Regions from separate parts of the Streptomyces sp. NPDC092370 genome, predicted to be linked through region 1. Evidence: riboswitches for the same ligand, from Rfam matches in the RefSeq annotation. Region 1 holds a riboswitch; each other region holds the start of a gene.
What was found. Region 1 has a riboswitch for thiamine pyrophosphate ahead of thiC (phosphomethylpyrimidine synthase ThiC). Riboswitches for the same ligand answer to the same signal wherever they lie in the genome.
Positions count from the first base shown of each region.

Region 2: it holds a riboswitch for thiamine pyrophosphate, as region 1 does, so the genes downstream of both, ACIQHQ_RS30520 (thiamine ABC transporter substrate binding subunit) here and thiC (phosphomethylpyrimidine synthase ThiC) in region 1, are expected to answer to the same signal.
Region 3: it holds a riboswitch for thiamine pyrophosphate, as region 1 does, so the genes downstream of both, thiO (glycine oxidase ThiO) here and thiC (phosphomethylpyrimidine synthase ThiC) in region 1, are expected to answer to the same signal.

Region 1 is NZ_JBIVQO010000005.1:191,219-197,726, reverse strand. Features, by position in the region: gene ACIQHQ_RS17790 (IclR family transcriptional regulator) at 1-530, shown strand, start outside; gene ACIQHQ_RS17785 (SsgA family sporulation/cell division regulator) at 628-1,062, shown strand; gene ACIQHQ_RS17780 (YibE/F family protein) at 1,461-3,272, opposite strand; TPP riboswitch at 3,345-3,534, shown strand; gene thiC (phosphomethylpyrimidine synthase ThiC) at 3,527-5,329, shown strand; gene ACIQHQ_RS17770 (hypothetical protein) at 5,488-5,616, shown strand; gene ACIQHQ_RS17765 (hypothetical protein) at 5,690-6,508, opposite strand, start outside.
Region 2 is NZ_JBIVQO010000012.1:179,476-185,983, forward strand. Features, by position in the region: gene ACIQHQ_RS30510 (SRPBCC family protein) at 112-561, shown strand; gene rlmN (23S rRNA (adenine(2503)-C(2))-methyltransferase RlmN) at 890-1,996, shown strand; TPP riboswitch at 2,034-2,140, shown strand; gene ACIQHQ_RS30520 (thiamine ABC transporter substrate binding subunit) at 2,265-3,302, shown strand; gene ACIQHQ_RS30525 (ABC transporter permease) at 3,341-4,942, shown strand; gene ACIQHQ_RS30530 (ABC transporter ATP-binding protein) at 4,942-5,961, shown strand; gene ACIQHQ_RS30535 (maleylpyruvate isomerase family mycothiol-dependent enzyme) at 5,987-6,508, shown strand, end outside.
Region 3 is NZ_JBIVQO010000001.1:1,048,506-1,055,013, reverse strand. Features, by position in the region: gene ACIQHQ_RS04735 (Rv2175c family DNA-binding protein) at 1-249, opposite strand, end outside; gene ACIQHQ_RS04730 (NAD(P)/FAD-dependent oxidoreductase) at 361-1,602, opposite strand; gene ACIQHQ_RS04725 (hypothetical protein) at 1,635-1,985, opposite strand; TPP riboswitch at 2,038-2,149, shown strand; gene thiO (glycine oxidase ThiO) at 2,147-3,319, shown strand; gene thiS (sulfur carrier protein ThiS) at 3,316-3,516, shown strand; gene ACIQHQ_RS04710 (thiazole synthase) at 3,519-4,316, shown strand; gene pknB (Stk1 family PASTA domain-containing Ser/Thr kinase) at 4,409-6,331, shown strand; gene ACIQHQ_RS04700 (deoxyribonuclease IV) at 6,389-6,508, shown strand, end outside.

The DNA.
Region 1 (6,508 bases):
GCGGGGCGCGGCAGAAACGTCGCAGCACGGTGGTCGACGTACTCGCGCACTGGCGGGACGTCCTCGGCGTGCCCGTGTACTACGCGGTGTACCGCGAGGGCGAGATCGAGGTCATGTGCGTCTCCGACACCCCGAACAACCCGGCCGTCGAGGAGTGGGCCGACTTCCGTGAGACCGGGCACGCGCACGCCGTCGGGCAGTGCCTGTTGTCCCAGCTGGACGAGGACGCACGACGTGATCACCTCGATCGCTACCCGGTACAGCCGCTCACGCCGTACACCGTGCGCGACAACCACAGTCTGCTCCGGCGTCTGGAGCGCATCCGGCGCATGGAACCGGTGATCGAGCGTCAGGAGTACGCCTTGGGCGCGGTCTGCGCCGCGATCCCGCTCACGCTCGGCACCACGGCAGCGACGATGGCCATTTCACTCCCCGCACATCAGGCCGACCGGTTGCTGCCCGCGGCCCGGCAGTTGCAGGCCGAGATCGGGCGGTCGCTCGGCTCGCTCGCGCTCTCTATCAGTATGTGAAAACTCACTCCTTGTGATCTGCTGTGTACGTTCAGCAAGATTCCACCAGTGTCAGAGGTTCGTTCCCGGCCAGTCACGGCGAATGACGGGGTTATCGATGCGCGAGTCCGTGCAAGCAGAGGTCATGATGAGCTTTCTCGTGTCCGAGGAGCTCTCCTTCCGCATTCCGGTGGAGCTGCGCTATGAGTCCAGTGATCCCTATGCCGTCCGGCTGACGTTTCATTTGCCCGGTGATGCCCCCGTGACGTGGGCTTTCGGCCGGGAGTTGCTGATCGACGGGGTCGGCCGGCCGTGCGGGGAGGGCGACGTGCGGGTCACGCCCGTCGAACCCGATGCGCTGGGCGAGGTCTTGATCAGGCTTCAGGTGGGCAGCGACCAGGCGTTGTTCCGGTCGTCGACGGCACCGCTCGTCGCTTTCCTCGACCGTACGGACAAGTTGGTGCCGCTGGGCCAGGAGGGCTCGCTCGCCGACTTCGACGCCCACCTGGACGAGGCCCTGGACCGCATCCTCGCCGAGCAGGGCGCTGGTTGAGACATGGGCCCGGCGGCACGGTGGAGGAACGCTTCACCGGATGCCGCCGAGCTGCGCAGGAACGCTTCTTCCTGCGATGGTCGTATGACCGGGCGATCTTCTCGCGGAGGGCGGACGCTTCCGCCGCCGGAGATGGTGCGGGCCGCTGCGGTGGAGGCGCCGGAAGGGCGGGACGCGGCTGAGCCGCTGGACTCGCGGGAAGCGGCCGAGGCCGAGGCGCCCGGGGCCCACGCGCCCCGACGCCGGGAGTCCGGCACGGGGCCTGAGTGCGGGGCGTCTTCCCTCGCGGCCCGAGGCTTGCGCAGGGCCCGGGCCCAGGCCACCTGCGGCAGGCGAGAGGCGTCAGCGCTTGCGCCTTGCGCAGGCACAGGCCAGGCCACCTGCGGCAGGGCGACGCGTCAGCGCTTGCGGCGTCGGCCCCTCCCCCCGCGTGCCGGGGTCCCTGAGGCCTCTGCGGCAGGCTCCGCTCCGGTACGGTCGGCCGAGACCACCAGCGCCGCCAGGGCCGTGGTGACCGGCACCGAGGCGACCAGGCCGATCGAACCGACCAGCGTGCGCACGATCTCCTCCGCCACCAGTTCGCTGTTGGCGACCGTGCCCACACTGCTCTGTGCGATCGAGAACAGCAGCAGCAGCGGCAGTGCCGCCCCCGCGTAGGCGAGGACGAGCGTGTTGACGACCGAGGCGATGTGGTCACGGCCGATCCGGATGCCCGCGCGGTAGAGCCCGCGCCAGCCCATCGACGGGTTGGCCTCGTGCAGTTCCCAGACCGCCGAGGTCTGGGTGACCGTCACGTCATCGAGTACGCCCAGCGAACCGATGATGACGCCGGCCAGCAGCAGACCACTCATGTCGATCGTCGGATAGAGACCGTGGATGAGCCCGGTGTTGTCGTCGGTGTTGCCGGTGAGCGCGGCCCAGTCGATGAACACCGAACCGAGGATGCCGATGAGCAGCAGGGAGATGAGCGTGCCGAGCACCGCCACGGATGTCCGGGCGGACAGGCCATGGCACAGATAAAGGGCGATGAGCATGATGGCGCTCGCACCCACCACCGCCACGATCAGGGGATTGGAGCCCTGCAGGATCGCCGGCAGGATGAAGAAGTTCAGCACCAGGAAGCTCATGGCCAGCGCGACCAGGGCCATGACACCGCGCAACCGCCCGACGGCCACGACGGCGAGCGCGAAGATGCCGGCGAGCAGCCCCATGGGCAGACGGCGGTTGATGTCGGTGACCGAGTACTGGAGGTCCTTCGGCGCGGAGGGCTCGTAGGCGACCACGACCTCCTGGCCCTCGTGCAACTGGCGGGACTGGTCCGGCTGGACGATCTCGGTGAACGTACGGCCCTTGTCATTGCCGCTGTCGACCCGGATCGTGGCCCTCTTACAGGTGCCCTTCTCCGCCTGCACCGCCGAGGAACCCTCTGCGGTGGAGGTGTCGCCGGTCGGCGGAACGCCCGAGGCACCGGCCTCCTTGCAGCTCACCTCGACCACCTTGGTGACCGTGGCCTGCTGCGTCTGCCGGTCGAAGCCGACGCCGGTGCGCTCGTGCGACGGGGCGCCGCCCGGCCACAGCACGGCGAGACCGACCAGCACTGCCACGGCGAACGGGATCAGGACCGCCGCGATGACCTTGCGTAGATGCAGGGAGACGGGCGTGGCCGGGCCGTGGTGGTGACTGTGGGAATGACCATGGCCGCCACCCGGTGCGGAGCCGTGGCCGTGTCCGTCGCCCCCACCGTGGTGGTTGTCCCCACCGTGGCCGTGCCCGTCACCTCTGCCGGGGCCGGAACCATGCCCGCCACTGTGCCCGCCGCCGGGGCCACCGTGGCCGCCACCGGAAGAACCGGCACCCGGGCCGCCACCGGCGCCTGGCCCGTACTCTCCGCCGGGACGAGAGCCGTACGCACGGCCCGGAGCGGAGTCGTACCCGCCGCCGGAGCCCGAGCCGTACTCATCACCGGAGCCCGAGCCGTATCCAGAACCGGAGCCGGAATCACGCTCACCGCCGCCTCCGGAACCGAAGCTCCCGACGCGGCCGTAGCCAGGCCCAGGGCCCTGCCCCTGAGTCTGCTCCTGCCGGACCTCGGCGGCGTGCCGGGTTTCGGCGGCGCCGTCATGGCCGTCACCACGGCCGTTGCCGTTTCCGGCACCGGATCCGCGGGGCGGTTCGGGCGGGGGGTAGGGGGGACGCTGCGTCGTGGTCACCGACCGATCATCGCAAGAACGAGGGGGGCCCTCTGTTCACCGCGCCAGAATTGCCGCTAGCGTGGAGGCACCTTTTGTACACGCGGGAGCTCGGAGCACCGGGCTGAGAGGGCGCTGACCTCCGTCCCAGCGATGTTTCACATGAAACATCGCCGGAGTCGAGTGATGTTTCACACGGAACGTCACCGGGCGGAAGCCGCTGCGTCGACCGCCGAACCTGTTACCGGGTAATGCCGGCGTAGGGAGTAGGTCTCATGACCAGCAAGGACACACGCACGCCTGCCTCCGTTCCGGACGAGAAGTCCGAGGAGGCCGGGAAGTCCATCGGCTGGCACAAGGCGTATGTCGAGGGCTCTCGCCCAGACCTGCGCGTGCCGGTCCGTCAGGTGCACCTCACCAACGGCCAGTCGGTCACGCTGTACGACACATCGGGCCCCTACACCGATCCGCTCGTCGACACCGACGTCCGCAGGGGCCTGTCGCCGCTGCGCGAGAACTGGATCGTCGCCCGCGGTGACACCGAGGAGTACGCGGGCCGGCCCGTCCGTCCCGAGGACGACGGCATCAAGCACACCTCGCCCCGCGGCGGGCTCCGTAACCTGGACGCCGTCTTCCCCGGCCGGCCGCGTCAGCCTCGCCGGGGCAGGCAGGGCCAGGCGGTCACGCAGCTCGCGTACGCCCGTCGTGGCGAGATCACGCCCGAGATGGAGTACGTGGCCATCCGGGAGAACGTGGCGCCCGAGGTTGTGCGGGACGAGATCGCCGCGGGCCGGGCCGTGCTGCCGGCCAACGTGAATCACCCGGAGATCGAGCCGATGATCATCGGCAAGCGGTTCCTGGTGAAGGTCAATGCCAACATCGGCAACTCGGCCGTGACCTCCTCCATCGAGGAGGAGGTCGAGAAGATGACCTGGGCGACCCGCTGGGGCGCCGACACGGTCATGGACCTGTCCACCGGCCGCAACATCCACACCACGCGCGAGTGGGTGCTGCGCAACTCCCCCGTCCCGATCGGCACCGTGCCGCTCTATCAGGCTCTGGAGAAGGTCGACGGCCGGGCCGAGGAGCTGACCTGGGAGATCTACAAGGACACGGTCATCGAACAGGCCGAGCAGGGGGTGGACTACATGACGGTCCATGCGGGCGTGCGCCTGGCGTACGTCCCGCTGACGGCGAACCGCAAGACCGGCATCGTCTCCCGCGGCGGCTCGATCATGGCCGCTTGGTGCCTCGCGCACCACAAGGAGTCGTTCCTGTACGAGAACTTCGAGGAGCTCTGCGAGATCCTCGCCGCGTACGACGTCACGTACTCGCTCGGCGACGGTCTCAGGCCCGGATCGATCGCGGACGCCAACGACGAGGCGCAGTTCGCGGAGTTGCGCACGCTCGGGGAACTCAACCGGATCGCGAAGCGTTTCAATGTGCAGACCATGATCGAGGGCCCGGGTCATGTCCCGATGCACAAGATCAAGGAGAACATCGACCTTCAGCAGGAGATCTGCGATGAAGCTCCGTTCTATACGCTCGGCCCGCTGACCACGGACGTCGCCCCGGCGTACGACCACATCACCTCCGGCATCGGTGCCGCGATGATCGCCTGGTGGGGCACGGCGATGCTGTGTTACGTCACGCCCAAGGAGCACTTGGGCCTGCCGAACCGCGACGACGTGAAGACCGGCGTCATCACCTACAAGATCGCTGCCCACGCCGCCGACCTCGCCAAGGGACACCCCGGTGCGCAGGAGTGGGACGACGCGCTGTCCGACGCCCGTTTCGAGTTCCGGTGGGAGGACCAGTTCAACCTGGCTCTCGACCCGGACACGGCACGGGAGTTCCACGACGAGACCCTGCCCGCGGAACCGGCCAAGACGGCCCACTTCTGCTCGATGTGCGGTCCCAAGTTCTGCAGCATGAAGATCAGCCAAAGCATCACAGAGCGGTTCGGTGGTGCTGCGGCTGAGGGTGCCTCGTCCGAGGAGATTGCCGAGGGGATGCTCCAGAAGTCGAAGGAGTTCGCGGCGAGCGGGAACCGGGTTTATCTGCCGCTGGCTGATTAGCCGGAGCCGTGTGGGACGGCCCGCGGCTCGTGGAGTCATGGGCCGTTCTGTCCGGCCTGGAAGGCACGGACCTGCCTACGTGCTCTCTGGCAGAGCGCCTGTTGGCGGGGCCGGACGACGACGTCAGTCCGCGCGACTCCGGTCTGGACTTGTCCAGCATGAAGATCTCTCAGGACATCCGCCGTGAACACGGCGGCACACGGACCGAGATCGAGGAGGGCATGGCCCTGAAGTCGAAGGAGTTCGCCGCGAGCGGGAACCGCGTGTACCTGCCCATAGCGGACTGACCTGCCGCGCACAGGCCCGGGGGCCGATGCCCCCCGGCCTGTGGGAGGCGCCTGCTCGGACGGGATCCGACGGCTACTCCGGCTGGTGCTCCGGGCCTCCGAAGTCCGGGCTGGTGTAGTCCGGACTGCTGAAGCTGGGGCGCGAACCTCGGCCGCCGTCGTCCGGGCTGGTGAACCCCGGGCGGTCGTAGCCGAGGTGCGGCATGCGACTGACCGGGGTGGACGAGGGCGTGGGGTGCAGTGCGGCGGTCGCACCGGGGTCGACGAGTGCTTCGCGCAGGAAGGGCAGGATCCCGCGTTCCAGCAGCGCCTCGTGCCAGGCCGCCCTGGCCTGGGCCACCTCCCCCTGCAATTCGCCGTACGGCCCGCTTTCGGCCGTGGGCTTGTTGCGCAGGGCGGTGAGCAGCAGTCCCACCGCGGCGACGAGGATCGCGACCGCGGTCACGGCGCCGAACACCCAGCCCGTGGTGAGCATGGTCCGGGCGAATCCCTGCTCGGGGTCGAGCATCTGCAGGATGTAGCCGACGAGCAGGAAGATCGCCGCCGCGGTACCGGCCAGGACGGGTGCGAGGACGGCGACGACGGCGACGGCGCCCGCGCCGGTGGCGTCGGCGACGCCCATGCCGGCGGCGAGCCCCGAGGCGCCCGCGCCCGGCTCGGAGGAACCGGACTCGTGCACGGCCGGCGAAGCGGACGACGCGGGCTGACGTAGTTCGTTGCGGACCTTGACGTAGTGCTGGTATTCGGCCGACGCGGCGGCCGTGATGAGCGCGGTGGCGTTCAGCGCCATGGTGCGCAACTGCTCGGGGTTGAGCCGCTGTCCGACAGCGGCCAGGTCGGGACGGTGTGGTGCGGAGCGCAGCGCCTCATCGAGGATCCGCTCGTATTCCTG
Region 2 (6,508 bases), on a different contig from region 1:
TCCCGGTCAGCGAGCCCCCGCCCTGCCGGGCGGGGGCTCGCTGCCGTCTCGGGGAGACGCCCGGGGGGCCGAAGTGGGACGATTCAGATGTACCTCCCAAAGGAGGCCATCATGGCCATCATCCGAGAGAGCATCGACGTCGACTGCCGGCCCGAGGAGGTCTATCAGTACGTCATGGACGCCTCGCGCCTGCCGGAGTGGCAGCTGAGCGCCGTGTCCGCGGAGCGGCTCGACGAGGGGCCCGTCGGCGTCGGCACCAAGGTCCGTGTGACCCGGCACGTCGGCCGCCGCGTCATGCCGATGACCATGGAGGTCACCGAGTACGACCCGCCCCGCAGTTGGGGCATGCGCGGCGTCGACGGCCCCGTCCGTGCCCAGGTGCACGGCGAGGTCGAACCCTATGACGAGGGCCGCCGCTCGCACGTCACGATCGGCATCGACCTGGAGGGCCACGGCATGGGCAAGGTCCTGGTCCCTCTCGTCGTACGCTCCCAGGTCCGCAAGGAACTCCCGCGCAACGAGCAGCTCCTCAAGGACCGGCTGGAGCACACGGGCGGGTAGGACGTCGCCGTCCCACGGCGGGCGGCGTCGACGGCTCGGCACAGCGCCGCCGGGGGTAGCAGTGGTCCTCGGCGGGCTCTTCGCGATGTCGTTCATCGTGGGTTCGGGCTCCGCCGCAGACACGTCACTCGGTTCGCTGCAGCGTCTACGGGGCGCTGGGCGGGGTGCTCGACAAGTCCATGGCCGGGTTCTGAACCGTTGCGGCTTCCCTCGGGGTCCCTGGGCCGTCCGAGGCCGGCCGACGCCGACAGTCGGCACCCGCAGGTGACCACTCCCACCCCGCTCCGGGCCTGGGCACCCGCCGTTGATCTGCCACACTGGAAGGGTTATGCCTGCACCCGGAGAACTCACTTTCGTCGCCCCGCGCGGAGCCAAGAAGCCGCCGCGGCATCTCGCCGATCTCACTCCTGCCGAGCGCAAGGAGGCCGTTGCCGCTGTCGGGGAGAAGCCGTTTCGTGCCAAGCAGCTCTCGCAGCACTACTTCGCGCGGTACGCGCATGATCCGGAGCAGTGGACCGACATTCCGGCCGGTGCTCGTGGGCGGCTGCAGGAAGCGCTGCTGCCCGAGCTGATGACCGTCGTGCGGCATCTGTCGACCGACCAGGGCACCACCCGCAAGACGCTGTGGCGGCTGTTCGACGGGACGCTCGTCGAGTCCGTGCTGATGCGCTACCCGGACCGTGTGACCATGTGCATCAGCTCCCAGGCCGGATGCGGGATGAACTGCCCGTTCTGTGCGACCGGGCAGGCCGGTCTGGACCGGAATCTGTCCACCGCCGAGATCGTGCACCAGATCGTGGACGGCATGCGGGCCCTGCGGGACGGTGAGGTCCCCGGCGGTCCCGCCCGGCTGAGCAACATCGTCTTCATGGGCATGGGCGAGCCGCTCGCCAACTACAACCGGGTCGCCGGTGCCATCCGGCGGCTCACCGACCCCGAGCCCGACGGGGTGGGCCTCTCGCAGCGCGGCATCACCGTCTCGACGGTCGGGCTCGTCCCGGCCATCCACCGCTTCTCCGACGAGGGGTTCAAGTGCCGCCTCGCCATCTCGCTGCACGCCCCCGACGACGAGCTGCGCGACACCCTCGTGCCCGTGAACACGCGCTGGAAGGTCCGCGAGGTGCTGGACGCCGGCTTCGAGTACAGCGCCAAGTCCGGCCGGCGGCTGTCCATCGAGTACGCGCTGATCAGGGACATCAACGACCAGGCGTGGCGTGGTGACCGGCTCGGCCGGATGCTCAAGGGCAGGCCGGTGCACGTCAACCTGATCCCGCTGAACCCGACGCCCGGGTCGAAGTGGACGGCTTCCCGGCCCGAGGACGAGAAGGCGTTCGTGGAGGCCATCGCCGCCCATGGTGTGCCGGTGACGGTCCGGGACACCCGTGGTCAGGAGATCGACGGGGCGTGTGGTCAGCTCGCGGCCACCGAACGGTAGTCTGACCGTCGTAAGCACCCTCATATTCGACATCTGCATATTCCGACAGGGGAGCGCCACAGCGCTGAGAGTGCGGCACACGGCCGCAGACCCTCCGAACCTGGCCCAGGTCATTCTGGGTAGGGAGATCGGTCACCACTCGAGCTGTTGCGCCCTGCCCGGGACTCCGGAAGTCCCGGGCAGGGCCGCGTCTTCTCCTGGTCACTCCAGGAGGAATCCAGTGAGCATCAACGCAAAGCGGCTGACGGCGGCGGTCGTCGGGCTCGGCATGGCCGGCACGCTCGCCGCGTGCGGGTCGTCCGACGGCGGACAGGGGTCCGGTGACTCCAAGACCGTGACGCTCGTCAGCCACGACTCATGGGCCGCGTCCAAGGACGTCATCGCGGCCTTCGAGAAGCAGTCCGGGTACAAGGTCGACTTCCTGAAGGACGGCGACGCCGGGCAGGCCGTCAACAAGGCCATCCTGACCAAGGACAACCCGCAGGGCGACGTCTTCTTCGGCGTCGACAACACCCTGCTGTCCCGCGCCCTCGACAACGGCCTCTTCCAGTCCTACGAGCCCAAGGGCTCGGACCGGATCAAGGCCGAGTACCGCGTCGACCAGGAGCAGCACCGGGTCACTCCCATCGACACCGGCGACATCTGCGTCAACTACGACAAGAAGTACTTCGCCGACCACAAGCTGCAGCCGCCGCGCAGCTTCGACGACCTGGTCAAGCCGCAGTACAAGAACCTGCTCGTCACCGAGAACGCCTCCGCCTCCTCGCCCGGCCTCGGCTTCCTGCTCGGCACCGCCGCCGCGTACGGCGACGACGGCTGGGAGAGCTACTGGAAGAAGCTCAAGGCCAACGGTGTGAAGGTCGTCGACGGCTGGGAGCAGGCTTACAACGAGGAGTTCTCCGGCTCGGCGGGCGGTAAGAAGGCCAAGGGCGACCGGCCGCTCGTCGTGTCCTACGCCTCCTCGCCGCCCGCCGAGGTCGTCTTCGCCGACCCGAAGCCGAGCACGGCGCCGACCGGGGTCGCCGAGGGCACCTGCTTCCGGCAGGTCGAGTACGCGGGGCTGCTCAGCAACGCGAAGAACACCAAGGGCGGCAAGGCGTTCCTGGACTTCCTGCTCACCGAGCGGTTCCAGGAGGACATGCCGATGAACATGTTCGTGTACCCGGTGCGCGAGGGCGCCCAGGTGCCGCCGGAGTTCGTGAAGTTCGGGCCGCAGGCGAAGAACCCCGAGACCATGGACGCGGCGAAGATCGCCGACCACCGCGACCAGTGGGTCAAGTCGTGGACCTCGCTCGTACTGAAGTAGCCGTTCGGCGGCGGGGCGCGGCGGCGCGGTTCGGCCTGCTGGCCGCGCCCGTCGCGTTCTTCGCGGTCTTCTTCGCCTACCCCGTCGCCGCGATCGTCGCACGCGGCCTGAAGGCCGACGGGACCTGGCACCTCGGGCGGATCGCGGACGTGCTGGCGCAATCCGACGTCCGGCACGTCCTGTGGTTCACCACCTGGCAGGCGGTGGTCTCCACCGCGCTCACGCTGCTCGTCGCGCTCCCCGGCGCGTACGTCTTCGCACGCTTCGACTTCCCCGGCAAGCAGGTCCTGAGGGCGGTCGTCACCGTCCCGTTCGTGCTGCCGACGGTCGTCGTCGGTACGGCGTTCCTGGCGCTGGTCGGGCGGGGCGGGCTGCTCGACGAGCTGTGGGGCGTACGTCTGGACACCACGGTGTGGGCGATCCTGCTCGCGCACGTCTTCTTCAACTACGCGGTCGTCGTCCGCACCGTCGGAGGGCTCTGGGCGCAGCTCGACCCCCGGCAGGAGGAGGCCGCACGGATGCTCGGGGCGTCCCCGCTGAAGGCCTGGCGGCAGGTCACCCTGCCCGCGCTCGCCCCGGCCGTGGCCGCCGCCGCGCTCATGGTCTTCCTGTTCACCTTCACCTCCTTCGGCGTCGTGCAGATCCTCGGCGGGCCCACCTTCTCCACCCTGGAGGTGGAGATCTACCGGCAGACGTCCGAGATCTTCGATCTGTCCACCGCGGCCGTGCTGACCATGATCCAGTTCGTGGCGGTGGGCGCGATCCTCGCGGTGCACGCCTGGACCGTGCGACGGCGGGAGACCGCCCTGCGGCTGGTGGACGCGTCCGTGACCGCGCGCCGGCCCCGCGGCGCGGGGCAGTGGGCGATGCTCGGCGGGGTGCTCGTCACCGTCGCCTTGCTGCTCGTGCTCCCGCCGGCGGTGCTGGTGCAACGGTCTCTGGGCGCGCCGGGCCTCGGCTACTACCGGGCGCTGACCAGCGAGGACGGGGGAGTGTTCCTGGTCCCGCCGATCGAGGCGATCGGCAACAGCCTGTCCTACGCCGTCGCCGCCACGTTCATCGCCGTGGTGATCGGGGGCCTCGCCGCGGTCGCGCTCACCCGCCGGGACGCCGGGCGGTTCGTGCGCGGCTTCGACGCACTGCTGATGCTGCCGCTCGGGGTGTCCGCGGTGACCGTCGGCTTCGGGTTCCTGATCTCCCTCGACGAGCCGCCGCTGGACCTCAGGTCCTCCTGGATCCTGGTGCCGCTCGCGCAGGCGCTGGTCGGGGTGCCGTTCGTGGTGCGGACCATGCTGCCCGTGCTGCGGGCGGTGGACGTGCGGCTGCGGGAGGCGGCCTCGGTGCTCGGGGCCGCCCCCTGGCGGGTGTGGCGGGAGGTGGACCTGCCGATGGTGCGGCGGGCGCTGCTGATCGCGGCCGGGTTCGCCTTCGCCGTGTCGCTCGGGGAGTTCGGCGCCACGGTGTTCATCGCACGGCCCGACCGGCCGACGCTGCCGGTGGCCGTGGCCCGGCTGCTGGGGCGGCCCGGGGACCTCAACTACGGCCAGGCGATGGCCCTTTCGACGATTCTGATGGTGGTGTGCGCCGTGGCCCTGCTGGTGCTGGAGAGGCTCCGCACGGACCGGACGGGGGAGTTCTGATGCTGCTGGCTCTGCGGGGGGCGACGGTTCGCTTCGGAGGGCGTGCCGTGCTGGACGCCGTCGATCTGGAGGTCGCCGAGCACGAGGTCGTGTGTGTGCTCGGGCCCAGCGGCAGCGGCAAGTCGACCCTGCTGCGGGCGGTGGCCGGGTTGCAACCCCTCGACACCGGGCGGGTGGTGCTCGACGGGCGCGACCAGGCGGGCGTGCCGGCGCACCGGCGGGGCGTCGGGCTGATGTTCCAGGACCACCAGCTGTTCCCGCAGCGGGACGTGGGCGGCAACGTGGCCTTCGGGCTGCGGATGCGGGGTGAGCCGAAGCGCCGACAGGTGGAGCGGGTTCGGGAGTTGCTGGACCTCGTGGGATTGCCCGGTGCGGGCCGCCGGGCCGTCGCCGCGCTGTCCGGCGGAGAGCAGCAGCGGGTGGCGCTGGCCCGGGCCCTGGCGCCGAGCCCCCGGCTGCTGATGCTGGACGAGCCGCTGGGACAGCTCGACCGGTCGCTGAGGGAGCGGCTGGTCGTCGAACTGAAGGAACTGTTCGGCCGGTTGGGCACCACCGTGCTCGCCGTGACGCACGACCAGGGGGAGGCCTTCGCGCTGGCCGACCGGGTCGTGGTGATGCGGGACGGGCGGATCGCCCAGTCCGGGACGCCCCTCGATGTGTGGCAACGGCCCGCCGACGCGTTCGTCGCCCGTTTCCTCGGCTTCGAGAACGTGGCCGATGCGACGGTCGGGGCGGAGGCCGCGGACACCCCGTGGGGCAAGGTGCCGGTGCCGGAGGGTGCCCCGCACGGGACGCGCACGCTGCTCGTACGCCCCGCCGGAGTGCGCCTCGTGCCCGCTGGCACGGGCCTGCGCTGCACGGTGACCGCCCGCACCTTCCGGGGCACCCACGTCGCCGTCCACCTCCAGCCGGAGAACGCCCCGCGCTTGGAGGCGGCGTGCGCGCTGCGGGACGCGCCGGAGGTCGGGGACGCGGTCGGCGTGGAGTTCGACCCGGCCGAAATCGTGGTGCTCGGCTGATCGCTTCCGGCTTAGGGTGCCGGACATGACGCTGCTCGCTCACGACCGCTATTGCGACGAGATCACCCACCAGGTCGGCCTGTTGAGGTCCGTCGTGACCTCGGGCGTCGATCTGTCCGGCACCGTTCCCACCTGCCCCGACTGGTCGCTGGAGGACCTGGTCCGGCACACGGGCGGTGCCCTGCGCTGGGTGGAGTTCATCGTGCGGACCCGGGCCCAGGAGGAGGTGCCCGAGGAGCGGGTGCCGCACCTCACGGGTCCCGCGGGCCGGGGTGACGCCGCGGTGCTGGACGCGTGGCTGGCCAAGAGCGGCGAGCGGGCCGTCGCGGCGCTGCGCGAGGCCGGACCGGATACCGAGGTGTGGGCCTGGGCGGGAATCCGCAGCACCGGGTTCTGGGCCCGCCGGGTGACGCATGAGATCACCGTGCACCGCGCGGACGCCACGCTGGCCGCGGGGCTGCCCTACGAGGTCGCGCCCGAGGTGGCCGCCGACGCGGTCGACGAGTGGCTGCAGATCGTCCAGTACGTGCAGCGGACCGTGCCGGAC
Region 3 (6,508 bases), on a different contig from region 1:
TTCGTCCGTGAAGCCGTCGTCCCGCAGGAGCGTCAAGGTCCCGGACAGGCCCTTGACGACCTTGTCCCCGTCGATGAAGGCGGCGGGGACGTGCAGCGCGCGGTTCTCACCGCGGCGTACGGCGATGAGCTGGCCGTCCTTGACCAGCTGCCGCACACGCGTCACCTCGACGCCGAACTGTTCGGCGATGTCGGGGAGGGTGAGCCAGGCGGGGACGAGAGCATCGATCTTTGCGTCAATCTCGGTCACGGAAACAAGCCTGCCATTTGCCACTGACAGTCGGAAGTCGGCCCCGTCCACCCGGGCGGACGCGCCGGGTCCGGCAGCACTGCCCCGGGCCCCGGGCAACGGCCCCGGCGCCTACGCCGTCGCGGCCTTCAGGGGCCTGGCCGGATCCACCAGCAGGAGCGGATTCATCCGCGTGCCCGACTCGATCAGGCGCCGGCCCTGCGCCAGGTCCCGCGGCCGGCCGACCGCCAGCAGCGCGATCAGCCGTTCATCGCGCAGCCAGCACACCGTCCAGGCCGGTCCGGAGGACTCGCCCCGCCACAGGGTCGTGTCCGCGGCGGCGTGGTGCCCGGCGTACTGGACGAACCGCCCGAACTGCTCGGACCAGAAGTAGGGCACCGGGTCGTACACCGCCGGCGCCTCCCCCGTGGCCCGGCCGACGATGTTCACGGCGACCGTGCGCGGCCCCTGGAGGGCGTTGTCCCAGTGGTGGACCAGCAGGCGCTCGCCGTAGCGCCCGGAGGGGAAGGAGGCGCAGTCGCCGACCGCGTACACGTCCGGTACGGACGTGCGCAGGTGCTCGTCGGCCAGGATCTCGGCGTGGGCGCCGAGCGCGATGCCGGACCCGGCCAGCCAGGCCGTGGCGGGGCGGGCGCCGATGCCGACGACGACCGCGCCCGCGGGCAGCCGGGTGCCGTCGTCGAGGAGCACGGCACCCTGCTCGACGCGCTCCACGCGCGCGTGCGTCCGCAGTACGGCGCCCGCGTCGGCGTACCAGCCGGCCATCGGGGCGGCGACCTCGGCGGGCAGCGCCCCGGCGAGCGGCCGCTCGGCGGCCTCCACGACGGTCACCGCGCAGCCCGCCTCGCGCGCGGCGGTGGCGAACTCCGCGCCGATCCAGCCCGCGCCGACGACCACGATGTCGTGCCGGCGGGCCAGCACCGGGCGCAGCCGCTCGGCGTCGTCCAGGGTGCGCAGCAGATGCACGCCGGGCACGCCCTGCGCGCCGGGCAGCCGGACCGGCTCGGCGCCGGTCGCGACGACCAGGACGTCGTAGGGCACGGGCCCGTCCTCGGTGTCCAGCTCGTGGTCGGCGGGGCGCAGGCCCAGCACCTCGCAGCCGAGCCGCAGTTCGATGCCGAGGGCATCGAAGTCGACGTCGAAGGCGGAGCCCTCGGACTTGCCGAGCAGGACGGCCTTGGACAACGGCGGCCGGTCGTAGGGCTGGTGGGGCTCGGCGCCGATCAGGATCACATCGCCGGTGAAGCCCTGCTCGCGCAGCGCGACGGCGGTCTGCACCCCGGCCATGCCCGCGCCCGCCACGACCACGCGCCGGGGCGCGGACGAACCTGGTTCCTGCGTCTGCTCGCTCACCTGATCACCATAGACACCTGACGGATTGTCAATCAGTGCTCATGCGCCGTGACCTGCTCCACAACGCTCGTGCCGTTGCCCCGCTGGGACTCCCACTCCCAGCTCTCCTCCAGCCGCACCCGCCCGTCGGGCAGCTCCACGACCGCCGAGACGCAGTGCCCCGAGGACGTGGTGCCGTCCCGCTTGAGCTGCACGTACCGGAAGTCCAGCCGGTCACCTTCCCGGATACCCACGAGATACCCCCGTACGACATCGCCGCCGCTGTACTCGGCCCAGATCCCGCCCTGCCGCTCGTGGTACGTGAACCGGGTGCGGGTGCCCACCTGACCTGGCGCCTGGTCGGCCACCGGGGCGAGGACGAGACCGTCGAGGGATCGGGCCATGGGCGGAGGCTCCCTTACTGCGGCATGCGGCATCGGGCTAGGGTGGCCAACGTAAAGCACTCGCGGGAGCCCGGACGCACCGGGCTGAGAGGGAGGCTGGCGGCCTCCGACCGTACGAACCTGATCCGGGTCATGCCGGCGAAGGGAGGGGCTGGACGCCCATGTCGCCTACGTCCACCACATCAGACGTGCTGGTCATCGGGGGCGGGATCATCGGTCTGGTCACGGCCTGGCGGGCCGCGCAACGCGGGCTCGCCACGGCCGTCGTGGACCCCGAGCCCGGTGGCGGAGCCGCACAGGTGGCGGCCGGCATGCTGGCCGCCGTCACGGAACTGCACTACGGCGAGCAGACCCTGCTCGGCCTCAACCTCGCCTCCGCCCGGCGCTACCCGGACTTCGCCGCCGAGCTCACCGAGCTGACCGGCCAGGACCTCGGCTACCGCCGCTGCGGCACGCTCGCCGTGGCCCTGGACGCCGACGACCGGGCCCACTTGCGCGAACTGCACGCCCTTCAGCAGCAGTCGGGGCTGGACTCGCAGTGGCTGTCGGGGCGCGAGTGCCGGCGCCTGGAGCCGATGCTCGCGCCGGGCGTGCGTGGCGGGCTCCGGGTCGACGGTGATCACCAGATCGACCCGCGGCGGCTGGCCGGGGCCCTGGTGGCCGCGTGCGAGCGGGCCGGCGTGGTCTTCCACCGGGCGTGGGCGGAGCGGCTGACCGTCGTACGGGACCGGGCCGCGGGGGTCGTCCTGGCCGACGGCACCGCGCCGGCCGCCGGCCAGGTGGTGCTCGCCGGGGGCAGCCTCAGCGGGCGGCTCGCGGGTGTCCCGCGGGACGTGCTGCCTCCCGTGCGCCCGGTGAAGGGGCAGGTGGTGCGGTTGACGATGCCGCAGCGGCACGGGCCGTTCCTGAGCCGGACGGTACGCGCGGTGGTGCGCGGCAGCCACGTCTACCTGGTGCCGCGCGCGAGCGGCGAACTCGTGATCGGGGCGACCAGCGAGGAGCTGGGCTGGGACACCACCGTGACCGCGGGCGGCGTCTACGAGCTGCTGCGGGACGCACACGAGCTGGTCCCCGGCATCACCGAGCTCCCGCTCACCGAGACCCGGGCCGGGCTGCGCCCCGGCTCCCCCGACAACGCGCCGCTGCTCGGCCCCACCGGCCTGGAGGGGCTGTCGCTGGCCACCGGGCACTACCGCAACGGCGTCCTGCTCACGCCGGTGACCGGCGACGCCCTGGCCCACGTCCTGACGACGGGCGAACTCCCCGAGGAGGCCCGGCCCTTCACGCCGAAGCGCTTCACTCCCGCCACCGCACTCACGGAGCAGCCCGCATGAACATCTCCGTCAACGGGGAGCCCCGGGAGGTCCGGCCCGGCACGGCTCTCGACACCGTCGTGAGGTCGCTCACCGCCTCGCGCTCGGGTGTGGCCGCCGCCCTCAACGAAACCGTCGTCCCGCGCACCGAGTGGCCCTCCACGCCCCTGGCCGAGGGAGACCGCGTGGAAGTCCTCACCGCCGTCCAAGGAGGCTGACCATGGCCGACGATCCGTTTGTCCTCGGTGGCACGTCCTTCGCGTCCCGCCTGATCATGGGCACGGGCGGGGCGCCCAGCCTCGATGTGCTGGAGCGGTCGCTGGTGGCGTCCGGGACGGAGCTGACGACGGTCGCGATGCGCCGGGTGAACGCCTCGGTGCACGGCTCGGTGCTGTCCGTCCTGGACAGGCTCGGCATCCGGGTGCTGCCCAATACGGCGGGCTGCTTCACCGCCGGGGAGGCCGTCCTCACGGCCCGCCTCGCGCGCGAGGCCCTCGGCACCGACCTGATCAAGCTGGAGGTCATCGCCGACGAGCGCACCCTGCTGCCGGATCCGATCGAGCTGCTGGACGCGGCGGAGGCCCTGGTCGACGACGGGTTCACGGTGCTGCCGTACACCAACGACGACCCGGTGCTGGCGCGGAAGCTGGAGGACGTGGGCTGCGCGGCGATCATGCCGCTGGGCTCGCCGATCGGCTCCGGGCTCGGAATCCGCAACCCGCACAACTTCCAGCTGATCGTGGAGCACGCGCGCGTGCCGGTGATCCTGGACGCGGGCGCGGGTACGGCCTCGGACGCGGCGCTGGCGATGGAACTGGGATGCGCGGGTGTGATGCTCGCCTCAGCGGTGACACGGGCGCAGGAGCCCGTGCTGATGGCCGACGCGATGCGGCACGCCGTGGAGGCGGGGCGGCTGGCGTACCGGGCGGGGCGGATCCCGCGGCGGCACTTCGCGGAGGCGTCGTCTCCGGTGGAGGGGATGGCCGCGCTGGATCCGGAACGGCCCGCCTTCCGGTAATCGGCGGGACACACGTCACAGGTCGGCTGCAGTCCCGCCTCGAAATCCGGCGGGGGACGGGGCTGTCGGTCGTGACTCGTACACTCGCCTGCGTGGACACGACCCTTCAGGACCCCTTGGTCGGGCAGGTGCTCGACGGCCGGTATCGCGTCGACGCGCGGATCGCGGTCGGCGGGATGGCCACGGTCTACCGGGCCGTGGACACCCGGCTCGACCGGGTCCTCGCGCTCAAGGTGATGCACCCCTCGCTCGCGGTCGACGCCTCGTTCGTGGAGCGGTTCATCCGCGAGGCGAAGTCCGTGGCCCGGCTGGCGCACCCGAACGTGGTGCAGGTCTTCGACCAGGGCACCGACGGCTCGTACGTCTACCTGGCCATGGAGTACGTCGCGGGCTGCACCCTGCGGGACGTGCTGCGCGAGCGCGGGGCCCTGCAGCCGCGGGCCGCCCTGGACATCCTGGAGCCGGTGCTTGCCGCGCTGGGCGCCGCGCACCGCGCCGGGTTCGTGCACCGCGACATGAAGCCGGAGAACGTTCTGATAGGGGACGACGGCCGGGTCAAGGTCGCCGACTTCGGTCTCGTCCGGGCCGTTGACACGGTGACGAACACCACCGGCGCCGTCCTCGGCACGGTCTCGTACCTCGCCCCCGAGCAGATAGAGAACGGCACCGCCGACCCCCGCGTCGACGTGTACGCGTGCGGCGTGATGCTGTTCGAGATGCTGACCGGCGACAAGCCGCACGACGGGGACTCCCCCGCCGTCATCCTGTACAAACACCTCCACGAGGACGTCCCGCCGCCCTCGGCGTCGGTGCCGGGGCTGGCGTACGAGCTGGACGAGCTGGTCGCGTCGGCGACCGCGCGCAACCCCGACCTGCGCCCGTACGACGCCGTGGCGCTGCTGTCGCAGACCCGTCAGTCGCGCGAGGGGCTGAGCGCGGACCAGCTGGACGCACTGCCGCCGCAGGCGGTCACCCTGGAGCACGACAACGCCGGCGACCGTACGAGTGTGATCCCGCGCTCGCTCACGGTGCCGCGTCTGCTGCCCGTCGGCGAGGACGCCGAGCCGGAGGTGCTCCGCACCAGCCGGCTGGAGACACCGCCTCCCCCACCACCCGGGCGGCGCCTGCCGCGGCGCGGCGTCGTCTCGATCGTCGTCGCCCTGCTGCTGGTCCTCGGCGTCGGCGCGGGCGTCTGGTACATCAACTCCGGACAGTTCACGAAGGTCCCGGCGTTGCTGACGAAGACCGAGGCGCAGGCCAGGGACCAGCTGGAGGAGGCCGGGCTCAAGGTCGGCGAGGTCAGCCACGCCCACAGCGACACCGTCGAGCGCGGCACGATCATCGGCACCAACCCCGCGCCGGGCGCCCGTATCCGCGTCAACGACTCGGTGTCGTTCACCATCTCAGACGGCCCCGAGACCGTGCGGGTGCCCGCCCTGGCGGGCCGGAAGCTGGAGGAGGCGCGGGACCGGCTGAGGGAGGACGAGCTGGAGCCCGGCATGGTCACCCGGGAGTTCAGCGAGGAGGTGCCGCGGGGCTCGGTGATCTCCGCGCGCCCGGCGGACGGCACCAAGGTGCGCTCCGGTACGGCCGTCGCGCTGGTCGTCAGCAAGGGCGCCCGCATCGACATCCCCGACGTCACCGGTGACGACGAGGCCGACGCCCGGGCGGAGCTGGAGGACGCCGGCCTCAAGGTGAAGATCGCCGCCGAGCGGGTCAACTCCTCCGAGTACGACAAGGGCCAGGTCGTCCGTCAGACGCCGAAGTCCGGCGGCCCGGCGGCCGAGGGCGACACCGTGACGCTGACGCTGTCCAAGGGCCCCGAGATGATCGAGGTCCCGGACGTGGTCGGCGACAGTGTCGACGACGCCAGGCAGGCGCTGGAGGGCGCCGGGTTCGAGGTCGACGAGGACCGGGGTCTGCTCGGCCTGTTCGGCGACGAGGTCAAGAGCCAGTCCGTCGAGGGCGGCCGGACCGCGCCCAAGGGCTCGACGATCACCATCGAGATCAAGTGACGGGCACGGCCGGGGCCCGTGGACGGGGCAGGGCCGGACGCATGACACCCTGAACGGGTGAACAGTCAGCTGTCCGGTCCCTCCCGCAACCCCGTGGGCGGCCACGTCCCCGTGGCCGGTGGCCTCCACTCCGTAGGTCTGTCGTACGCCCGTGACCTGAAGGCGGAGACCGTCCAG